Linked DNA regions of Bradyrhizobium diazoefficiens. The protein of the gene in region 2 interacts with the protein of the main gene of each other region in a pairwise test. Links are inferred from orthologs where the notes say so. Each region holds a gene or a part of one and is shown on either strand. Other genes may lie near its edges. The genes, in order: JJC00_RS36460 and grxD.

Region 1 (3,204 bases), 4.5 Mb from region 2 along the record:
ACCAGAGTGGTTCATGGACTGGCTCGGCTTCACCATCGTCATTATCTGCCTGCTCGTCTCCGGCTTCTTCGCCGCGAGCGAGACCGCGCTGACCGGCGCCTCGCGCGCCAGCATGCTGCGGCTCTCCAAGCAGGGTAACCGCGACGCCGACGTGGTCTCGCAACTGCTCGACATGCGCGAGCGCCTGATCGGCGCGCTGCTGCTCGGCAACAACATCGCCAACATCAGCGCGTCGGCGCTGGCCACCAGCATCTTCACCGCCTGGTTCGGCGATGTCGGCGTGCTCTATGCCACCGGCGTGATGACCGCGCTGGTGGTGATTTTCGCGGAAGTCCTGCCCAAGACCATTGCCATCAACGCGCCCGACCGCATGGCGCTGGCGGTCGCACGCCCGATGCGGATCACGATGTACGTGCTGGGGCCGCTGCTGCGGATCGTGGAAATCATCGTGCGCCTGCTACTGCGCCTGTTCGGCCTGGCCGGCGAGCACCAGGCGATCCTGTCGCCGACCGAGCGCCTGCGCGGCGCGGTCGACCTGCTGCATCACGAGGGCAAGTTCGAGAAGCAGGACCGCGACATGCTCGGCGGCCTACTTGATCTCCGCGAGCTCCAGGTCTCCGACGTCATGATCCATCGCACCGAGATGATGATGATCAACGCCGACCTGCCGCCCGAGGAGCTGGTGCGCGAGGTGCTGGCGACCGAATATACCCGCATTCCGCTGTGGCGCGAGAAGCCCGAAAACATCATCGGCGTGCTCCATGCCAAGGATCTCTTGCGCGCCATCCGTGCCTCTGACGGCGACACCTCGCGGATCGACGTCTCCACCATCGCGCTGCCGCCCTGGTTCGTGCCGGAGATGCGGCCCGTGTCAGAGCAGCTCAAGGCGTTCCGACGCCGCAAGACCCATTTCGCGCTCGTCGTCGACGAGTACGGCGAAGTCGAAGGTCTCGTGACGCTGGAAGACATTCTGGAAGAGATTGTCGGCGACATCTCCGACGAGCACGACGTCGTGGTCGCCGGCGTGCGCGCCCAGCCGGACGGCTCCGTCGTGGTCGACGGCTCGGTGCCGATCCGTGACCTCAACCGCGCCATGGACTGGCGCCTGCCCGACGAAGAGGCGACCACGGTTGCCGGCCTCGTCATTCACGAGGCGCGGTCCATCCCCGACCGCGGCCAAAGCTTTACGTTCCACGGCTTCCGCTTCCGCGTCCTCCGCCGCGAACGCAACCGGATCACCGCGCTCCGTATTTCACCGGTGCCACGCGACGCGGAGCTGGAAGAGGCCAAGCCGCGCCGGGCCGGGAAGTCGTTTTGATTTCTTACCCTCCCCTGGAGGGACCCTCCAGGGGAGGGTAAGCGAGATCAGCCTTCCCCCGGCGCCTGCGCGTGGATTGCCAGCGCATGCACGCTACCCGAGAGTTCCGCGGCCAGCGCCGCATTTATCATGCGGTGACGGTCGACCCGGCTCTTCCCTTTGAAGGCTTGAGATACGATATAAACGAGGAAGTGCGTCTCGCCGCTCGGCCGATGGCCGGAATGGCCCTCATGCAAGTGCGACTCGTCGACGACTTGCAGGCTTTCCGGCGTGAAAGCTTCCTGCAACTTGTTGCTGATAGTGTCTTTCATAACCATGACTGCCATTAAAGTCCGCGATCGCACTCCGTCAACACCATAGGCTGCCTCTGGCGGCCGTCCTAAAACCGCCGAAGTGAAACTTCGGCGACGGGTTTCAAGCTAATTGCAATGTCAAGACTTGAAGGTTTTTGCATTGCGTAGTCAAAGTCAGCCATGCCGATCGATTCATCAAAGTTCTTCGACTCCATCCGCGTGAAGCCGCGGGGCAAGCAGCCCGAGGTGAAGCCGCGCGATACCGTGGTCGCCTGCGAATGGACCGGGTGCCAGAACAAGGGCGCGCACCGCGCGCCGAAGGGACGCGATAACCAGCGCGAGTACTGGCACTTCTGCCTGGACCACGTCCGCGAGTACAATCAGAATTACAATTTCTTCTCCGGCATGAATGCCGACGCCGTCGCGCGCTATCAGAAGGATGCTCTGACCGGCCACCGTCCGACCTGGAAGATGGGCGCCAATGGCGGCGTCAAGAAGGGCGCGGAAGCCGGGATCGACGGCGCCTTCGATCCCTTCAGCATGTTCCAGGAGCTCAACGGCCGCACCGGCTGGCGGAAGGGCCCGGACGCCCAGCCCAAGGCCGAGACGCGCAAGATCATGAACGCCGAGCGCAAGGCGCTCCAGGTCATGGGCCTCGGCCCCGACGCCACGCTCGCCGACGTCAAGGCCAAGTACAAGGCCCTGGCGAAGCAGCACCACCCCGACACCAATGGCGGCGACCGCTCGACCGAAGATCGCCTGATCGAGATCATCAAGGCGTATAATTATCTGAAGACCGTGGTGCGAGAGGCGTAAGGCCTCGCGGCATTCTCTGGTGTCGTCCCTGTCTTCGCCGGGACAACTGTATCGTAGGGTGGGCAAAGCGAAGCGTGCCCACCACTTCTGTTGCAGTTTCGGATCGATGGTGGGCACGGCGCAAGCGCGCCTTTGCCCACCCTACGATTTCGGAATCGCGGCGACATCCCCGCTACGCCTCACCCCTCCGGCATCGCCCCCACATACGACGAGCTCGGCCGGATCAACCGTCCCGTCCGCTGCTGCTCGCGCGCATGCGCTGTCCAGCCTGCTGCGCGTGCCACCGCGAAGATCGGCGTGAACGCCTGCCTCGGAATCGCCAGCGCATCGAGCAGGATCGCGGTGAAGAACTCGACATTGGTTTCCAGCGGCCGCTCCGGATTCTTCTTGCGCAGCGCGGCGCGGATATAGGCCTCGACCTCGCCGGCAAATGGCAGGTCGGTGCCGTTGGAGGCGAGCGCCTCGACTGCGGTCTTGAGCACGTCGGCGCGCGGATCGCGCACGCGATAGACACGATGGCCGAAGCCCATCATCCGCTCGCCGCGCGCCAGCGCCGCATCCACCCAGGGCTGGATCCGTTCGCGCGAGCCGATCGCGTCCAGCATTTCCAGCACCGGCTCCGGCGCGCCGCCATGCAGCGGTCCGGTCAGCGCGCAATAGCCCGCGGTGACGGCGGCGAACAGATCGGCCTGCGTCGAAGCCACCACGCGCGCGGTAAAGGTCGAGGCGTTCATGCCGTGGTCACTGGCGGTGACGAGATAGGCATCTAACGCAGTG
Region 2 (3,187 bases):
GGAAATAGAAATAATCGCGATCGACGCCGGAGCCGGGGCCGATCTGATCGGTCACCATCAGCTTGAACGTCTCGGGCTTCAGGATGGTCTTGCCGTCGAGCGAGCCGCCGTTGAGCAGCATCTGCGCGAAGCGCTCGTAATCGGCCATGGTCGTCACCATGCCGCCGCTGGCGAACTGGATCTTCTTGACGACCGTCGGATCGTTGATGCGGCCAACACGAAAATCGGCGTCATTCGGCACCGGCTGCGCCAGCAGTTTCTGCTTCTCGGGGTCCGTGACGAGGAAGCCCGTGTCGACCATGCCGAGCGGACCGAGCAGCGTCTCCCGCTCAATATCAAGCAGCGGCTTGCCGGCGGCGACTTCCATTACGCGTGCAAGGATGTCGGTGGAATGGCCGTATTGCCAGAGTGCGCCCGGCTGGTTGTGCAGCGGCAGCTTGGCGATTCGCTCGGCGAACTCGGCGAGGTCGAAATCGCCGTCATAGATCTTGGCGGCGCGATAGGCCTGGCGAACGAGGCTGTCGCCATAGAAGCCGTAGGTGATGCCCGAGGTGTGCGTCATCAGATCGCGCACCGTGATCGGCCGGTTCAGCGGCACGAGCTCGAGCGACCTGGTGCCGTCCTCGGCCTTCTTCTCGACGCCGACCTTCACATTGGCAAAGGACGGGATGTATATGGAGACGGCATCGTCGAGCTTGATCCTGCCGTCCTCGACCAGTTTCATCGCGGCCACCGAAGTGATCGCCTTGGTCATCGAGAACAGGCGGAAGATCGTCTTGTCGGTGATCGGCGTCTTGCTGACCACGTCCTGCACGCCGAAGGCCTCATGATAGGCCGGCTTGCCGTGCTGCTTGATCAAGACGGTTGCGCCGGCGATCTTGCCGGTCGCGACCTCGTTCTTGAAGAACTCGCTGATCCTCGCGAGCTTGTCCTGATTGAAATGCGCAGCGGCCGGAATCTCGTAGGTGCCTTCCGCACGCGCGAGCGACATCGCGCCAAACGATACAAGCGCGCCGCAGACGAGCGCACGTAGTCCAAAACGTAAAATCATATCCCCTCCCCGGAACATGGCCGGGCGCAGTGTACTGACGGCGTCATCAGGCACAAGGGTTGCCGTGCCGCGCGAGCGCATCGGCATGGAGTTTGGCGCTTGGCTCGGAGAAGCAGCAGAAAACGACCCGACCAACGGATGGCGCGGCGGGCAACATGTCGACCGTCGTGCGGACGGCGATCTCGGCCGCCCGGTCGGCTGGAAAACGATAGATGCCGGTTGAAATCGCAGGGAACGCCACTGAGGCCAGCTTGTGCGTTCCGCACAGCTCCATCACGCGGCGATAGCAGGAGGCGAGCAGATCGTCCTCGCCGGTTGTGCCGCCATTCCAGACCGGTCCGACGGTATGGATCACATGCGCCGCCTTGAGCCGATAGCCCTTGGTAATCTTGGCATCGCCGGTCTTGCAGCCATGGAGCATCCTGCATTCGGCGACGAGCTCGGGCCCCGCCGCGCGATGGATCGCACCGTCCACGCCGCCCCCGCCAAGGAGCGACGTATTGGCGGCGTTGACGATAGCGTCAATGCTCAGTGTAGTGATGTCAGCAACGATGATTTCGAGCTGGACGCCGCCGATCTGGCGCGTCAGCACCGTCACGTATCAGGCCGCGACCGCGACGCCCTTCTCGGAGAAGAGCTGCTGCAATTCGCCGGCCTGGAACATCTCGCGGACGATATCGCAGCCGCCGACAAACTCACCCTTCACATAGAGCTGCGGGATGGTCGGCCAATTCGAATATTCCTTGATGGCGTTGCGCAGTTCGGCGGATTCGAGAACGTTGAGGCCCTTATAGCCGACGCCGATGTGGTCGAGGATCTGGACGACCTGGCCGGAGAAACCGCACTGCGGAAATTGCGGCGTCCCCTTCATGAACAGAACCACGTCGTTCGACTTCACTTCGTTGGCGATGAATTCCTCGATGCTCATATCCGTGTCCTTTTGGGGCGGAGCCCTTAACAGCCAATTCGGGCAGGCTCAGCCGATTTAACCCGATACCTGCCTATATAGGTAGCCCAAACCGTTGTGCATCCAAAGTAAAATGGCAGCGAATGACCCCTGGGCGGCCGGGCCTGATGGCCCCGGCCCCATTGCATGACGGCACGAATATCATCACCGGGGAGGACTTTCATACCGTAACGGAGCCCCTATCTAGGACGAACCTTGGTTTTGGAACCGGGTCTCGCCAACAACGTTCTCTTGTCCTGTCTGGAGAAAAACGTGACGAAACAAGCCTCCGCTACGGCCAGTCCGCCGCTTTCGTCACCGTCGGCCGACCCGGGCGGCCTCGCCCCGAGGCTGGAGACCGCTTTTCTCGCCGTCCGCAACGAAACCGAGCGCCGCGCCGCGCCGCTCTCGCCGGAAGACCAGCAGATTCAGTCCATGCCGGATGCGAGCCCCGCGAAATGGCACCGGGCGCATACCACCTGGTTCTGGGAGCAATTCTTGCTCGGCGAGCACGCCCCTGGCTACCGGCCCTTCCACCCCGACTTCGCCTTCCTGTTCAATTCCTATTACGTCAGCGCCGGCCCCCGCCATGCCCGCAATCATCGCGGCGACATCACCCGGCCCAGCGCCGACGAGGTCGGCGCCTATCGCCGCTATGTCGATGCGGCGGTCGTCAAATTCTTCCGGGAGGCCGGCGAGGACACGCTCCGCGCGATCGCGCCACTGGTCGAGGTCGGGCTCAACCACGAGCAGCAGCATCAGGAATTGATGTTCACCGACATCCTGCACGCCTTCGCGCAGAATCCGGTTTATCCGGCCTACGATCGCGACTGGCGCTTTCCGTCCGCGACTCGCACCGGCGACGAATGGCTGACGCTCAACGAAGGCATCCACACCGTCGGCCATGGCGATGACAGCTTTCATTTCGACAACGAAAAACCCGCACATCGCGCGCTCGTCGGCCCGGTCAAAGTCGCCCGCAATCTCGTCACCAATGGCGAATGGCTCGCCTTCATGCGCGACGGCGGTTACCGGACCGCAACGCTGTGGCTGATGGACGGTTTTGCTGCCGTCAGCAAGGAAGATTGGCAGGCCCCGGGCCATTGGCGCGAGGTCGATGGCGCGTGGCAGGTGATGACCCTCGCCGGCCTCAAGCCAATCGATCCCAACGCGCCCGTCTGCCACGTCAG

What was found.
Region 1: the proteins of grxD (region 2) and JJC00_RS36460 interact in binary tests that used the Escherichia coli proteins (3 or more experiments, as listed by UniProt). The link is inferred for Bradyrhizobium diazoefficiens from one-to-one orthologs.

What each region holds. Positions count from the first base shown.
Region 1 is NZ_CP067102.1:7,800,969-7,804,172, reverse strand. What follows is about bases 1-2,888. They hold JJC00_RS36460 (BolA family protein), read right to left. Parts: upstream 1,636-2,888; coding sequence 1,366-1,635; downstream 1-1,365. Other genes in these bases: JJC00_RS36450 (citrate synthase/methylcitrate synthase), read right to left, coding at 2,607-2,888; JJC00_RS36455 (J domain-containing protein), read left to right, coding at 1,792-2,427; JJC00_RS36465 (HlyC/CorC family transporter), read left to right, coding at 14-1,318. Also shown: more of JJC00_RS36450, read right to left, coding at 2,889-3,204. UniProt on the Escherichia coli protein: Transcriptional regulator that plays an important role in general stress response. Has many effects on cell morphology, cell growth and cell division. Acts by regulating the transcription of many genes, including dacA (PBP-5), dacC (PBP-6), ampC and mreB.
Region 2 is NZ_CP067102.1:3,308,632-3,311,818, reverse strand. Bases 317-3,187 are described here. They hold grxD (Grx4 family monothiol glutaredoxin), read right to left. Parts: upstream 1,980-3,187; coding sequence 1,653-1,979; downstream 317-1,652. Other genes in these bases: egtB (ergothioneine biosynthesis protein EgtB), read left to right, coding at 2,220-3,187; JJC00_RS15095 (O-acetyl-ADP-ribose deacetylase), read right to left, coding at 1,098-1,649; JJC00_RS15100 (serine hydrolase domain-containing protein), read right to left, coding at 317-1,051. In the rest of the region: more of JJC00_RS15100, read right to left, coding at 1-316. UniProt on the Escherichia coli protein: Monothiol glutaredoxin involved in the biogenesis of iron-sulfur clusters.